2 regions of the Paenibacillus sp. TSM33 genome follow, and region 1 is predicted to be linked to the other one. Evidence: predicted binding sites of a transcription regulator. Region 1 holds the regulator's gene; the other holds the start of a gene.
The links. The regulator LexA, encoded in region 1, represses DNA repair genes until DNA is damaged. The targets are predictions, from matches to a motif close to CGAACATATGTTCG.
Positions count from the first base shown of each region.

Region 2: recA (recombinase RecA) is a predicted target of LexA. The motif match lies at 2,914-2,927, and genes of this name have one in related genera.

Region 1 covers NZ_JBLZXB010000017.1:319,748-328,313, forward strand. Annotated here, with positions in the region: gene metH (methionine synthase) at 1-1,049, opposite strand, end outside; gene ACN6NF_RS13300 (cupin domain-containing protein) at 1,331-1,873, shown strand; gene ACN6NF_RS13305 (HAD family hydrolase) at 1,971-2,765, opposite strand; gene ACN6NF_RS13310 (hypothetical protein) at 2,922-3,431, opposite strand; gene ACN6NF_RS13315 (DUF896 domain-containing protein) at 3,549-3,755, opposite strand; gene ACN6NF_RS13320 (LysM peptidoglycan-binding domain-containing protein) at 3,864-4,232, opposite strand; gene lexA (transcriptional repressor LexA) at 4,422-5,048, shown strand; gene ACN6NF_RS13330 (hypothetical protein) at 5,471-5,635, shown strand; gene ACN6NF_RS13335 (hypothetical protein) at 5,677-5,817, shown strand; gene ACN6NF_RS13340 (DUF2798 domain-containing protein) at 6,002-6,502, opposite strand; gene ACN6NF_RS13345 (MarR family winged helix-turn-helix transcriptional regulator) at 6,758-7,213, opposite strand; gene ACN6NF_RS13350 (SDR family NAD(P)-dependent oxidoreductase) at 7,367-8,245, shown strand.
Region 2 covers NZ_JBLZXB010000010.1:1,260,432-1,268,997, reverse strand. Annotated here, with positions in the region: gene rny (ribonuclease Y) at 1-461, opposite strand, end outside; gene ACN6NF_RS09885 (regulatory protein RecX) at 823-1,572, opposite strand; gene recA (recombinase RecA) at 1,783-2,844, opposite strand; gene ACN6NF_RS09875 (competence/damage-inducible protein A) at 3,071-4,339, opposite strand; gene pgsA (CDP-diacylglycerol--glycerol-3-phosphate 3-phosphatidyltransferase) at 4,435-5,022, opposite strand; gene ACN6NF_RS09865 (YajQ family cyclic di-GMP-binding protein) at 5,231-5,722, opposite strand; gene ACN6NF_RS09860 (hypothetical protein) at 5,867-6,031, opposite strand; gene ACN6NF_RS09855 (RodZ domain-containing protein) at 6,116-7,192, opposite strand; gene ACN6NF_RS09850 (DUF3388 domain-containing protein) at 7,223-7,969, opposite strand; gene ACN6NF_RS09845 (DUF3243 domain-containing protein) at 8,226-8,480, opposite strand.

The DNA.
Region 1 (8,566 bases):
AATTTTCGAGAACCCAGAACGTTCGTTCGCTCACCAACCATATACGGACGATTATCCTGTTCAATATACACAGGCTCAATGCCTGATACGGCAGGAGGATGATGACCTACGAGCTGACGAGGCTCAAACTGCGCCATACTTTCACTCATTACCCTTATATGCTCTGGTGTAGTACCACAACAGCCTCCTGCAATATTCAACCAGCCTTTTTCAGCGAAAGCAGCCATTTTACGAGCTAATGAATCTGGCGATTCATGGTATTGACCATTTTCATCGGGCAAGCCCGCATTTGGATAACAGCTAATAGCTGCAGAGGACATTTCAGACAAAGAACGAATATGATCACGCATAAACTCTGGACCTGTAGCACAATTCAGTCCAATCGAGATTGGATTTAAATGTTCGAGTGATATGCAGAAGGATTCAATGTTTTGTCCGGCCAACGTTGTTCCCATCGGCTCAATCGTGCCAGAAATCATTAATGGAAGCTCAATCCCTGTCTGCTCAAAAGCTTGACGAATTCCAATGCTACCTGCCTTGACGTTAAGCGTATCCTGTGAGGTCTCCAACAGAAGAACATCTACCCCACCTTCAATAAGCGCCAAAGCCTGCTCCTGATAGCTTTCAATCAGCTCTACAAATGTAACACCGCCTGTGACAGACAAGGTTTTCGTAGTTGGCCCCATAGCTCCTACAACAAAACGAGGCTTGTCCGCAGTACTGTATTTATCCACCGCGTTACGCGCCAGTTTGGCCGCCACCAGATTAATTTCACGGGCACGTTCTGGTATATCGTAATCCGCCAAAACGACGGATGTCGCTCCAAATGTATTCGTTTCAATCAGGTCTGCTCCGGCCTCCAAGTATGCTTCATGAATCCCTTGAATGACGTCCGGTCTTGTTAAGACCAACATCTCGTTGCAGCCTTCCAACTCTTCCCCACCAAAATCAGCGGCAGAAAGGTCTTCCTGCTGAATCATAGTGCCCATAGCCCCATCAAGAAGGAGTATTCTTCGTTGTAACGCATCCTGCAAGCTAACTTTATCCAAAATTTCTTCACCCCCGCAAAACGTTAAATCCTAGTTTAGCAGAAACCGTATCATTTAGATAGATTGAAGTAAAAACATACGTTTTATGCAGGGTAATCTTCTTCACAAACGGCATTGCTGATCTATTTTTGTAGTATGCATCGTTATAGACGAACGTCTTTAAACTGTATCTTTTAGCTATAGTCGTTCCCATATAAATGTTTCAGCCTGTATTGTACAACTGGATAAGACATGGTATTCTTTATATAACATTAATCCAAGTGGAAAAGAGTGATTTATACATGGCAGAAATTTTTATACGCAATACGAATGAGCGAATTAGCGGTGAAGAGCGAGTACGTGAATTTTTGGAGAACCACCAGGTATTGTATGAACACTGGGATGCTTCCAAGCTGCCTAGGGAGCTGCAAGAAAACTTTACTCTGACAAATGATCAAAAAGCCGCTGTTCTTAAAACATTTGAACCTGAAATCAAAGATTTAGCCGCACGTCGCGGATACAAAATCTGGGACGTTATCACTTTATCTGAAGCAACGCCGAATCTGGAGGAGCTGCTGGCCAAGTTCGAACAAATTCACACCCATACCGAGGATGAAATCCGTGCCATTGTTGCTGGTAAAGGAATTTTTATCATTAAAGGCTCTGAAGAGATCGGCTATTTTAATGTAGAGCTTTCACCAGGTGACGTTATTTCCGTTCCTGAAAATACTCCTCACTTCTTCACTTTAATGGAAAATCAAAAGATCGTCGCAGTTCGCTTGTTCATCGAAGAAAATGGCTGGATTGCCGAACCGTTCGAAGATCCAACATTCACTACAGCATAATTACGATGTATTGTGTCCATAAGAAAACTCCCTCTGCTCTGTAGCATATCGAGCGAAGGGAGTTTTCTTGATACTTGTTTAGAAGACTGTAGATTTCTTACTTTAAAGATTGAATAATTCCATGCAACTCAGACAAATGTTTGATTTGGAACTTTGGCTTGATCTCTGTAGTATTGATTTTATCGTTCCGATTTACCCACACGGAATGTACACCTGCTCCCAAAGCTCCTTGAATATCAGTCGTCAATTTATCTCCTACCATTAAAGCTTGTTCAGGTTCAATTCCTAGAAGTCCCAAAGCATGCTGGAATATAGAAGGATCAGGCTTGCCCCGACCAAAAGAACCTGAAATGACAACATGATCAAAAAAAGGAGCCAATTGAGGAACTCCATCCAGCTTCTCCTGTTGTAGATCAGGGGAACCATTTGTCAGCAATAACAGCTTGTATTGCTCCTTCAATTGTTCCAGAATCTCAAACGTTTCTTCATATACATGTGGACGTGCACGTCTTTCCGAAGCAAATTGGGCAGCTAGCTTTTCCGCCAACTCCTCATTATCTATCCCCAGTTGCTGAAGCCCTCTGCGCCAGGATTCTTTACGATAAACAGGAGCCAACTGTTCCAATTGGCGGAATTCAGGTTGCTCACCTGCTGTAAAATTCGCCCACAGTCCTTCAAACGGATTAATGCCAATCATTTGAGTAAAACTAAAGGTTTCATAGGACTCATACAAAGCACGCGCTTCCTTGCGTACGGCTTCTTCCAACTTTTTCGGATCAGCGCCTGCTTCTCGGGAGCCTGTTTGACACGCTGCATCAAAAGCCTCTTCTACACTACGTTCATCCCACAGAAGGGTATCATCAAGATCAAACATTATCGCCTGAATCGTCATATGAATTATCCACTCTCTTTCCACTGTATATGTAAGCTTGTCTGTTTGGTCAGGAATCAGATCGTTATGTGTGCCCATATTAAGCAAGTGGCCGCACCATGTTATATGAAAAAATAACATCATACGGCCTTCTTACTGAGCTACAGGCTAAATCGGTTATTTCTTATCTACCTGTATCTGATTGGATAGTGCAAACTTTTCAAGGCGCTCTGCGATGGCATCTGTATCATAGCGTCCTAGTGATTTTGTGAAAATAAAATTACCGCCCTTCCCTTTTCTTTCAACGGTAACGTAACCCTTTTCAATTTTGATGGCTTTCATGTCCCCTGCCGTCATCGGCCGTTCTCTGCCACCTTTTAACATATAAAGGGTATCTTTTCCCACTTTTAAATAAGGACGGCGAATGAAGAAGATCACAGCCAGCATCAAGTACAAGCCAAATACGAGCCAGTCCATTCCCCGCATGCCAGTCTTCGTCAAAAAGTAACTCATAAGCATGTACAATACAGCAAGACCAGCCAGCATGATTGGCACAGTAATATTACGGCCACGGAAAATGTCCATTGCTGAACCTGCGCCGTTAATGGTTTGAATGCCTTGTTTCTTGCGCGTTTTATTTAAATGCGCTGTGTTTTTGCGTACTTTTCTTTCAAATGATCGGGCCATTTCTCAATTCCCTTCCCAATAAATATTACATTAAAACAATTGCCCTAAAGCTGATCTATATAGATACCAAGAAAGATACCTAAAAACAAAAGGCAAATAATGCAGGCTTTAGCGACATTAATGCTTCAGCCCGCCATTTCCCTTCGGCGTATCATCGTCTACAAATTCAATGGTTTCGAGCTGCTGCCGAAAATTACGGCGAATGTTGCCTAAATAAATTTCCCGAAGGTTAGCGCGCTCCGTGGTTTCCTCTTCCGTCAATCCTTCGGCTTTTGCTTTGCGCGCTAATTCATTAATGCGCTGTACCAAGCTGTCTATATCCAAATTGTGTCCCCTCCATAAAAGCAAAGATATAATACACTTTGACATGTAGAAAAGAGCTTGTCAAGGCTCCCGCATTGTGCTCCCTGACAAGCTCTATAGCCTTATCGTTCAGAAGGGTGGGAGCTTAAGTACCTGACCTGCCTGCACTCCCCGATCCTCCAAACCGTTAATACGCACAATTCCTTCAATATATACCCGTGTATCCATTCGTTCCGGTTTATGATTCACGGCAATCTGCCATAATGTATCTCCAGGTTGTACAGTCAGCTTAATCACTTCTTCATTAGAAACAGAAGGTGCTGCGAAAACCGTAAGTACACCTGCCCCTGCAACCCAAACGATAATTACTAGAATAAGAAGCTTGACTAAAAGAGTATTGGTAATAACCTGTAGCAAACGCACCTTACCCTCTTTTCGGCTCTCCTGTAAATTCTCTAAACTCATCGGGAAAATACTTTGATAAGTGCTATATTTCATAATTGGCTGCGTCCTCCAAACGTTTGTTCTTATGTTTTTCACAATATAACACGAACGTTTGTTTTGTTCAATAGAAAAGAGAACAAAAGTTCGTGAATTTTTTTAGGGATTATTTAGAACTTATGTTTGTACGAACGGAGGTTCTATGCTATAATTTTCCCAAACGTTACTAAATGGGGTTGATACGGTATGTCTAAGATTTCGAGCCGCCAGCAGGCCATTCTTGAATTTATCCGCAATGAAGTGCGTCTAAAGGGATACCCCCCTTCTGTGCGCGAAATAGGCGAGGCAGTCGGATTGGCCTCCAGTTCTACGGTTCATGGTCATTTGGATCGTTTGGAGAAAAAAGGACTCATTCGCCGCGATCCTACGAAACCACGGGCTATTGAATTACTCGGTCAAGACGAATCGGATAACAGCAACTTGATTAATTACTCCATTAGTCGTGTTCCCGTCGTCGGCAAAGTAACCGCTGGTCTTCCTATTACGGCGACAGAAAATATTGAAGATTACTTTCCTCTTCCCCAACACTTTGTTGGTGAGGATAAAATATTCATGTTATCTGTTGTAGGCGAAAGCATGATTGAAGCTGGTATTGCTAACGGAGACTATGTAATCGTACGTCAGCAGCAGACCGCTGATAACGGAGACATTGTAGTAGCTATGACAGATGAAGACGAGGCTACGGTTAAAACCTTTTACAAAGAAAAAGATCATATCCGGCTTCAACCTGAAAATCCAGCCTTTGAACCGCTTCGACTGACACACGTCAGCATATTGGGCAAGGTTGTTGGACTCTTCCGGGACTTCCACTGATTTATCGTGCTTTCTTCCCCGTTATACTACCGCTAATATAAAACCGGCCGCCTAGGCGAGCCGGTTTTATATTGTTCTTATGTTTACTAGGTGTGTGTCTCCAACTATCTTTTCCTTTTCAGCAACCTATATTGTCTCTACTATCATATCCGCCCCATTATCCGAGATAGTACCCCCTCTGATCTTGAATTGTTTACTTTTATTAGCTAAACAAATGGAAATTGAACTCATGTGACCTACTGTAGCCTTCCCCTATAACGTAAAGTCGGGAAGTCAAACGCAGGCTAGCATGAGCTTTTTTTTGTTAAACGTTTAGGAACATAGGTACTAGCTTCTTTTTATCTTTAGTAGATTTATGCTGATACATTACTAGCACAATTGACATATGTATATAGCAGACCTAAAGCAAAGGAGATATGCAGATGATCAGAAATAGAGTTAAAACGTATAAGCATCGCATCGGGAAAAACAGATATCTGGTCGTTAAAGTCTTTCAAGCCGCAGCTGCTAAAACAGGAAGCGGAAATGCACTCGCAACTAACGCATTAAATATCAAAATTTCCAAGCGTAAGCATAAACATCATTAAGATTTAACCATACCTTCATTTCTTTGAAGGGAGGTGATATTATGAGCAGAAGACACTGCAACCGTGAATTGAGAAGAAGAAGATTAAACATCCGTTCCAATCAAAGAGCCAATGCGCGCGCAAGAGGTAACGCACTGGCTGTTAATCTGTTTAGCGTGAATGATAGACAACGCAGACGTTAATAATTATTTTCAAGCAAAAAGCAGGAAGAATTCTTCCTGCTTTTTTTGTGTTAAATGATACACCAAACTACCAATCCGCCAGTTATAGCTTCCTCACACTTGTATCAGCTTTTCATAACTTAAGCATTTCTGGGTGTACATCATTCATTAGCTTAACACCGCTGTAATAGATTTGCTCTATTATTTAATTTAACACTTTTTTATAAGGTCCCACTTGCCCGCTTTTCTTTATAAATTTTATAAACAAGGCTCGAACAGCTGGACCCATAATTAATAATTGTAATGGATAGGCCACAAGAAAGTTCTTTATAAAAATTTCTATGTATGCTTCAAATAATGAATGAGCGCCAATACCATGACTCAGAATTGAAGTTAATAAACCGTAGAAAGACATAGAACAGGCCATTCCGATCACCATGCATGTTGAAATCGTGATAACTAAAAATATTTTTTTAGATTTATCAAAAGGTAGACTTAAAGCAACTTTTTTTGCTATAGGACCCACGATATATAAATCTAATACGAGCGCTATAATAAATCCAATTAGAAATTCAACAGCAATGGTAATCGAGCTAATTTTTCCAATCAATCCGTTAATCAAAAGATTATAGAAGGTCATAATAATGACCATTCCGAAACACATAATAACCCCGAAGTAAAAGCTTTCCTTTTTAGTTGTTGGCATTTAATTCAACCTTTCATTTTTGGATGTGATTATTTTAGCTGTAACAATAGTTTCATGTAAGTGAACTTTTTATGAACATATCGTTGGGAACATATCATTCTTTTGAGCTGACATTGAAATAACAACAGAAAAATCCCCATTACCTTAGCTGGTCGTCGGGGATTTCGTTTATTTAGACTATTCAATTACACTACACATCAATAATTTTCTAATAATTGATTATAGCTGATCCTGCTTTAGCCCACTCTTTGAATTCTAATTAAGTCCATTAAATTGCTTGAGCATTTGGATAAAATTATGAAGCTCCGCATCTTTCCAGTCCGAAATTCGTTCATAGAAAACGTTCTCTTTCTCCTTAAGCGCATCAATTAATTTTTGCTGTCCATGCTCGGTAAGAGACAATACAACTCCCCGTCCATCACTTTGGGAAGCCTCTCTGTTCAGATACCCCAAAGACTGGAGCTGTTTGACAAGACGACTCACTGAACTTCGATCCATCGCAGTTGATTCCGCTAAAGTGGCGGCATTAGTCGGGCCATAAGAATACAGCCAACGAACAATGTGGAAGGCGGCAGGTTGTAAGGAGGAGTCAAATTTCGCAGCAGCTCTGACATTCAGGGCGTGTGAAGCACTGATAAGTGCGTTAAGCTGCTCGCCCAACTCAATTTCCAATTTCTCCCTTGGTTCAATTTTAACTTCCTTATATTTCATCCTCAATCACCTTTCTCTCGATCAAAAAACCACAACTCAATTTAGTTGACATATATCAACTAAATCATTATAGTGGGCATATGTCAATCAAATGTGCTAACTCACCGGATTAGCTACTCCAATAAAATTGTAACACATGAAGGAGAAATGACGATGTCTAAAAATACTACTGTTGTCATAACAGGTGCCACCAGTGGTCTTGGACAGCTAGTCGCAGTAGAATTGGGAAAACGCGGCTGCTTTGATCTTGTTTTGACTGCCAGGAGTAAGGAACGTGCTGAAGCTACAAGAAAACAGATTGAGCTGGTTAGCCCATCAGCGAAGGTTGACTTTTTTTATGGAGATTTATCGGTACTGAAGGATGTTAAACGGGTCGGGGGTGAGATAGCCGCCGCGTACCCTTATATTGATGTGCTGTTAAACAATGCAGGAATTCATGCTTTTGAGCAACGCGTCACTCCCGAGGGGTTTCCTGAAATGATTGCCATAAATTATTTATCGCCGTGGCTGTTAACACATACACTAAAACCATGTCTGCAGAACGTAGACAAGGCCAGAGTTGTCAATGTTGCCTCCGAAGCTTCACGCCGTCATGGAGTTTTGCAGCTTCCCGAGGACTTAACGGATACAACTGCCTTTACCGCTCGTGGCTCATCGCCCATCTATGGAAAAACCAAATTATTGAATATTATGTTCACTGCTGAACTGGCAAGACGATGGTCGGATACGGGAATCAGCGTAAATGCACTAAACCCAGGATTCAATGTTACCGGATTGGGACGAGAACTTTGGTTTGCCCCCCTATTAGAACGATTATTGAAAGTCCTCCGTCTTGGAGATCCACGAAGAGGAGCAGATATCATTACCCGATTAATTGTAGAGCCGGAATACCATCACAAAACTGGTGGATACTTTAACGTTGGAACCGGGAAATCTCTTAAACCAGTCTCACCTGGAGGAGATCCCAAGATGCAGCAAAAACTGTGGAAGGCCACAGAGGATTTGCTGGAACGGAAAGGATTCCTTCCATAAGAAATGATTGGTGAAGGGATAAGACCGCAATGAATGAAACATTAACCATCAATAACATCAGACCGCACTACATACACGCATATCTTCAATCATTTGCTAAATCCTTGAACGGAATGAGTCACCAAAAGCAGCCACCAACCCATTCAACTTTGTGGATTTCGTTCTCTATAACGTTGATAGTTCACACGTTATCAGTGACTCTGATAAGTTCGTAAATTGGTCCACATAAAAATAAGCCTCAGATTAATCTGAGGCTCAGAGTTCCATATTGTACCATTCACACTCCAGACGGTGTAATATTTTTGGGTCACGACCCCAGCT
Region 2 (8,566 bases), on a different contig from region 1:
AGAATAATACTTCTTGCATCCTCCATCGTAAGATTAGAAATACGCTCCAACTCAGTTACCTGGCTCTTGTAAATCAAATCAATTTGCTGCTGGGTTTCATCGATTCGTTTCTCTTTGTTGGCCACTTGTTCTTCTTTGCGTTCCAGCGATTCCAATTTTTTATCCAGCGATTCTTCTTTTTGCAGCAATCTTCGTTCCTGTCGTTGAATTTCATTGCGACGTTCACGAGTTTCTTTTTCAGCTTCGGCACGGATGCGATGAATTTCATCTTTTGCTTCCAATACCGTTTCCTTCTTCAGCGCTTCTGCCTCTTTTTTCGCGTTCTCCACGATTTGCGCGGCAGCTTCTTCCGCACTGGAGATCTTAGCTTCTGCAATAGATTTGCGAATAAAATAACCAATCCCGAACCCAAAGAATAACGCGGCTACAGCAACGAGAACGAACCAGATCGCAGTCATCATACTGTTCACCTCCCCGTTGGTTCCTCCAAGGCATTCCTTGGGACTTTTTGAAATTGTCACATTTACTTTGATCGTCAAACTAAGATAACGACTCAAGGTCGCTTCATTTCATATGCACATGCTTTCACACGTACAATTCCGCCTGGCATAGCGGCATCACTTGTTATTTGGCGATGAGAACTTTATCGTGGGTTCCGCTTTTTTGGAAGGAAAAAGGGCACTCCACAAATATCGTTTCATATATATTTTATTATTTGACAAATGGCATTGTCAAGGGAATGCAAACATTAGTAGACTACCGTGCAACTGTCCATATCATAATCATCTCATCTAGCCAGAGGTTCAGCTACCGTTTTGCAACTTATTCCTCCCAATGCAGTAATTCCTCGTCATCGCAAGCTCCGTCTTGCTCAGCCGCGCTGAGATGATTGACCACGCGACGTGTCATATCCCCCGAATATCCGCGTCTCATAAGAAACGGGAATGTTTTCCTCTTTTTATCCATTATATCACCACGTACCTGATTCCATTTTTTACGTCCAATCGACAATGCACTCTCCCACTCCTCATTGTCGGTGATCTCACCTAACGCTTCCCCGATAGAGGCTTTAGAGATGCCCTTCTGACGAAGTTCTTGTCTGATCCACATCTTACCCTTGCGTTGGCTTGTTATACGCTGTCTTGCCCACTGACGGGCGTATAAATCATCATCTACTAGCTTCTCCCGTTGCAATCGCACCAATAACTCATCAATAACAGTCTGATCCACTTCCTTTTGCGCTAAACGCTGGGCAATTTCCTGACGTGTACGAGGCTTTTGCCCCAAATAGCGCAGCGCATGTACATAAGCCTGTTGTTTTTCATCTGCCAGAACGATATCTTCTAGTTCTTTTTTGACGAATGACGTTCCTTTGAACATGTTGTACTTGATCATTACATCTTCCAATACAGACAGTGAATATGGACCAAAATGAATGATGTATCTTCCACGGTTGCGTCTCTGTCCCTGCTCTACTCTAGTAATCATCAATTCCTCATGATCTGGAAAAAGAGAAATCCCTTGCTGTTTATTTTCTTCCGAAGTGTATTCATCTTTATCGTCCAACTGCAATATGTTTCCCTCACTTTGAAATTCACGAAAGCAGCCTACGATCACCTGCTACGCAAAAGTTAGATTCTGCTGACAAAACAGACTTTATTTGATACAAAAATGCCCTGCACAACTGTGCAGGGCATCAGAATCATGCTATTCAAGCGAACTGTACCATAATCCCTAGGCTACAGTTCACATGACAGATCAGAAGCGAAGTCTCAGGCAAGCTTATTCAAGCTCCAGCAGTTCCTGTTCTTCCTTGGCCTCCTGCGCCAACTCTTCTTCTGTCGGTGGAGCAATTGTTGTAATTAAATTACTGGCCACCCGGATTTTTTGCTCGATCGTACTAGCAATGTTCGGATTTTCCTTCAAAAATTGCTTTGCATTCTCACGTCCCTGACCAAGGCGCTCGCCTTCGTAGGAATACCAAGCTCCACTCTTGTCAACAATGTCATGCTCCGTACCGATATCAATCAAGCTTCCTTCTTTGGAAATGCCCTCACCGTACATAATATCCACTTCGGCCTGACGGAAAGGAGGTGCAACTTTGTTCTTCACGACTTTAATACGTGTACGGTTACCTACAATGTCGTTACCCATTTTCAAGCTTTCGATACGACGAACATCCAAACGTACCGTGGAGTAAAACTTCAAGGCACGACCACCTGGTGTGGTTTCAGGGTTACCGAACATAACACCTACTTTTTCACGGAGCTGGTTGATAAAGATAGCAATGGTTTTCGATTTATTAATCGCTCCAGACAGCTTACGCAATGCCTGTGACATCAAGCGCGCTTGAAGACCGACATGGGAATCTCCCATTTCGCCTTCAATCTCTGCCTTCGGTACAAGTGCCGCTACAGAGTCAATGACGATAATGTCCACTGCCCCACTACGTACAAGAGCTTCGGCAATCTCCAATGCCTGCTCACCTGTATCTGGTTGCGATAGTAACAACTCATCAATATTGACACCCAGCTTGCTCGCATACGACGGATCAAGCGCATGCTCGGCATCGATAAAGGCGGCTTGTCCGCCTGTTTTTTGCACCTCTGCGATAGCATGAAGAGCTACTGTCGTTTTACCGGATGATTCCGGTCCATATACTTCAATAATCCGGCCTCTTGGAAAGCCGCCCGTTCCTAACGCAATATCCAAAGCAATCGAACCACTGGGGATTGTTTCCACTTGCATGTGGGTAGACTCACCCAACTTCATAATGGAACCTTTACCAAATTGCTTTTCTATTTGACGGAGCGCCATATCCAGCGCAGCACGACGATCTGACAATAAACTCACATCCTTCATTGTTTGTACTTTAATAATACCTTGTTTTGACACGCTTGCCAAGCATTTTTTCGAACATACATTCGTTTTTTTTATTTCCCGCGGCTCTCTTCTATAATTATACCTTTCTCTTAAAACGAAAAAAGAACCGCTGGCAAAAAGCTTTGCAACGGTTCTTCCGATAAGAAGATTATATCATGAATATCTATCTAAAACAACTCAGCGATAATTAAGAGAGCTTCTCGTTCTCTACCAATCGACGCCACAATCTGTACAGGATAGCTTTGACGGATCGCAAACGGATGGTCTCACGGTTACCGCTTAAATTTAGCTCATATACCTCCGTTTCCTTGTCGCGCTCAGCAATACCAATATACACCAGACCGACTGGCTTCCGCTCGGAATATCCAGGTCCAGCTACACCCGTAACGGAAAGTCCGAAATCACTGTCCATAATCATTCTTGCCTGCTCTGCAAGCACAAGGGCTACTTCCTTACTCACTGCGCCTGGCGCATGATCCCCTTCCAAATAATCATAAGGCACATTGAGCAATTTCATCTTCATTTCATTGGAATAACATACGATGCCACCTTGAAACATAACAGCACTGCCAGGTATAGAAGTGATGTGTTCCATTAGCATACCGCCTGTACAACTTTCCGCCGCACTCACAGTGAGTCCGCGTTTGGCCATTAAATCTACAATCACCTTCTCCAGCGTAACATCCTCACTTGCATACATATATTCGGAAAGACGTTGCTGAATTTGTACTTCTGTAGCTGTCAGCTTAATTAACGCTTCACTCTCACTGGCCGCCTTGGTGGATATACGGATCGTGACTTCCCCTTCCTTGGCATAAGGAGCAATCGTGGGGTCCGTCTGGGATTGGATCAGATCTAACAAGCGAGTTTCAAGAGCTGACTCACCGATCCCTGCAAATTTTAGCATTTTCGAATAAATCGGCATCTCCTTACCGCTCAATGCCTGCTGAAGCAACCATGGCTTAGCATGATTTGCAAACATAGGCTTAAGTTCCTTAGGCGGTCCAGGCAAAACCACATAAAATTTACCGTCCTGTGCAATCGCATCCCCTATAGCTAAACCTGTCTCATTTTCAAGCGGAGTGGCTCCTTCAATAGAAAGCGCCTGTCGGCGGTTATTCTCGGTCATTTCTACCCCGCGGTTCCGGAAAAACTGATCGAGCTTGTCCATGGCGAGACGATCTATCTGCAATTTCCGCCCTAACACAGCCGCTATCGCATCTTTTGTTAAATCGTCCTGAGTTGGTCCCAGCCCACCAGAAAACAAAATAATATCCGCACGCTTCTGAGCAAGTCGTATCGCTTCCTGAAGTCGATCCATGTTATCGCCAACTACAGTCTGAAAATATACATCAATTCCGATTGTAGCTAGCTCTTGTGATAAATATTGGGCGTTTGTATTCACTATTTGTCCAAGTAATAACTCTGTTCCTACTGCAATGATTTCAGCCTTCATTAATTCGTCCTCCTATGATGCGTATATTGTGGGAATTATGTAAAGAAACAGCAATAAGTTAAGTCCCTATTGCTGTTTCCATAAGATTTATCCTGTTAAACTTTAGAGGAGCTCAGCAAATGAATATTCTTCACAAAGTAATCAATACCCGAATAAATGGTGATTAACACAGCTGCCCATATCGCTATTAAATCAAACGGAATACCCAGAAAAACAAACGGGAAATTATTTATGAGCAGTGCTACAATAGCAACGATCTGGATGATCGTCTTTAATTTCCCCCAATTGCTTGCAGCAACCACAGAGCCATCCAATAAGGCGATCTGTCTTAGACCCGTAACCGCAAACTCACGACTGACAATCACAACGACAACCCACGAATCAATTTTTCCCATTTCTAACAAAGAAACCAAAATAGCAGTCACCAACAGCTTATCAGCAAGGGGATCCAACAGCTTGCCCAAATTGGTGACCATATTATTTTTACGAGCCAAATATCCGTCAAGGCCATCTGTGCTGGCTGCTACAAGGAAAATAATAGCCGCAATCAGCTGATTATACGGCAGCTTGAAAGCACCAATCTCAATCGGTGGCGGATAAAAATCAAAATCCACCAGCAAAGCCAGCATCATCACCGGGATAAGGCAAATCCGCGTTATTGTAATTCTGTTGGGTAAATTCACAACACACTCTCCCCTGATTATCGTACTTGATTACAAATGGCAGCTTTCGGATTGAATTCAATCCTATGTAAATCGCTTTCGACGAGCGTTATACACCTCAATGTCTGCATTTTCGTTACAAGTATAATATGGCGCAAAACGCATGTCAAAATAACCTGCTGCACATCAAGCAACGTTTAGTCCTACAAAATCTATGAGAGGAAACGGCTTACTTCATGTTTGTAAATTGAAGCTCCAACGGCAGATCGGCTTTCCGCAGCAATTGAATAATGGCTTGTAGGTCATCCCTATTTTTTCCAGTTACTCGAATTTGATCACCTTGAATCTGACTTTTCACTTTTAGCTTGGAATCCCGAATAAGGATATTAATTTTTTTGGCGTTATCCTGATCTATTCCCTGCTTAAGAGAAAGACGCTGACGCACTGTACCTAAAGAAGCTGGTTCCAATTTTCCAAATTCCACATTTTTAAGGGATAGACCTCGTTTGACCATTTTAGATTGCAAAATATCAATCACCGCATTCAGCTTGTATTCATCTTCCGATGCAATCGTAAGGGCATCTTTCTCAAGCTTGAGGCTACTTTTGCTCCCCTTAAAATCAAATCTCGTTTCAATTTCACGCTCCGTCTGATGAACCGCATTTGTTAACTCCTGCATATCCATTTTGGAGACGATATCGAATGAATTTTCTGAAGCCATCGTTTCACTTTCCTTTCCACAACAAAGTTCAATATCTAATTATAGGCTAGTCATTTACAAAAATCCAATAATCTGTTCACTAAAAAGGCGTTCTTGCCAGTTCCCCGACAAAAACGCCTTTATTACAATTGCAGTTTAACATTTCTAATAGTGACTTCGTGTTGGATTTCTAAACATATCCAAAAGTCCAAGCACAATGTGAGCAAGACCAAAGCCCAATATGCCATAGCCCCATGCATTCGGTGTTAAATAATAGCCCAGTAAACTGACAATAATCCCGAGCCCAGTCACAATCCAGCTGACGGTCATAACGTATACACCTCACTTTGCGGAAAATGAAATGACTGACTTTCCAAGAATTACAGTCATTAGTATTTCCCCGCAACAAGGCGTTTATTCACCATCAGTAGTTGTACTAGAATCTGTCCCACTTTGTGTAGTATCCGTACTACCATTTGACTTCGTATCCGTTGACCCCGTCACCCCAGCACTCGCTCCAGTCGAAGAAGCTTCCCCCTGCTGTATCAACACTCGGGTCGTCGATTTATTATCGGTTATCGGTTGGCCGGCGACAGAAATATCCGTGGCAGAAGACCGTCCTGATTTGATATATAAGCCTTCCGGACCGATATCGAAAGACATGGCATCTCCACTTTTAGTCATACCATAGCTCAGCTTTTCTCCACGGGAATTTTGTCCCTTGTACACCTCAAGCCAGCTTTCGCCCGTTGCTTTAATATCAACCTTGACCGTGGTCCCCGTTGAACTGGAGACTTTGAAGATCGTCGTCTTGCCTTGCTTACCATCCTGGGCCACAGTTACTCCCTGCGCTGGCGTAGTCGTATCCGGCTGCTGACCAGGATTTGGAGTAGTGGCATCCGTAGTTCCCGTACCACCTGGCTGAGTTTCCCCGGTTTGCCCCGTATCAGGGGTCTGCCCGCCAGCACCATTCGGAGCCGTCGTTTGACCATTACCCGGCTGTGTCGTAGCTGTATTTGGAGTAGACGTGTTGGGTGTTGTGCTTGGCGTTGTGCTTGGTGTTGTAATCGGCGTTGTGTTTTCTGCTGTTTTTGGAGTGGAATGGTTGTTGCTCACCCAATAAGCATAAATAACCCCAACAATGAGAACTAGAAAAAGCCACATTAACGCTGTAGGCAACCATTTAAGATTACCAATCGTCGCGGGACGGCTGGAGCGTTTTTGTGTAACAGGCTCCATAACTGCTTCCGGTTCAGGTTCAGGCACATTGCTTTGATGCCCTTCCAGAAGCTCATCGGGATTCAACCCGACCGTTTCGGCGTATGTTTTAATAAAAGCTCTGACATAAAAGCTTCCCGGCAGCACTTTGTAATCGCCCGTCTCAATGGCTTCCAGATAACGTTTGCGTATCTTCGTCATTTCCTGAACATCGTCAAGGCTCAATCCTTTTTGCAGCCGGGCCTCCTTTAATTGCTGACCCAGTTCTGACATGTCATCATCTCCTTGTGTAATTACACTTATTTAAAGATCTTCTGTATAACTGGCTGTAAAGGTATCATAAATAATTTCCTCAGCCGGATTATTGCGAAGTTCAATAATGATATTGAAATCGTCAAAGCTGTATCCCGATTCACGCACAAATACATCAGGATGCTCAATCACTTTGGTACTTGGCATGCTCATAATTTCCTGAAGCAGGTGATAATGTCTTTCATTTGACCGAATTGTACTCACAATGCCGTCAATAATAAACACATTGTTGGGATTCATTTCTTCCTCAGAAAGCTGACTGCGAACCGTTTGTCGTAATAACGTCGACGACACAAAAGTCCAACGCTTCATTGCACATACGCTACTGGCAATAATAGATTCCGTTTTACCAACACGCGGCATCCCGCGAAGACCAATTACCTGATTGCCGTCCCTCTTTAATACTTCACCCAAAAAATCGACCAGCAACCCAAGCTCATCACGTGTAAAGCGGAAAGTTTTACGATCATCCGAATCCCGATCGATGTAACGGCCGTGTCTTACTGCCAATATATCGACCAGTCTCGGAGCACGTAAGGCCGTGACTGTAATGTTGCTGGCTTTTTTCAACGTATCTCCGAGAATGCGTATTTTTTCGTCATCGTCTGTTTCGAGAAGCATCCCCCGTCTCTCGCCTTCAACACCGTTAATCGTCAGTATATTAACCCCCAGAATACCAAGCATGGAAGCAATGTCCCCCAGCAGTCCGGGTCGATTTTTATGTATCTTGTATTCCATGTACCACTGTTTCGTCTCTTCCGTCACGTTAGCACCTCATTCACATTCAAACCGTCAACAATGCCAAATCAAAGCCTTATTGTATCATAAGATAGCATCATTCGACAAAACCAAATATTGAAATTCGATAGGCTACATTGTGTTGTAAGCCTCAATCACGTTTATGATATATAAATTACAATGGAATTACAAGAACAGCTCTGTAACCATTACAGAAAAGCCCCCCAAAAAGGGAGCTTTTCATGTTGGTTCCTACTTATGCGTTGCTCTTGGCTAATTTAACCATTAACCGGGCGATGGTGTGACGCTCGTCCTCATCGGCAACTCCCCACAGTTCTTTCAGTGCGCGGTTGGAGTGGTTAGCTGGATCGACCTTCTCATCCAGAAAATCACCGATCTCGTAAGCAAGCTCCGCAATGGTATCTTGACTGATTCCCAGCTTCTCTGCTTGCTCTACACGCTGACCAAGGAACTTTTTCCAAACATCAAAATTCTGAACAACTGTTGACATACTTAAATCCTCCTTAGATGATTCAGATTTAAAATCAACAGTTGTAATATGCTCTTCACAGACGCTTACTATACTGGTGGATTCCT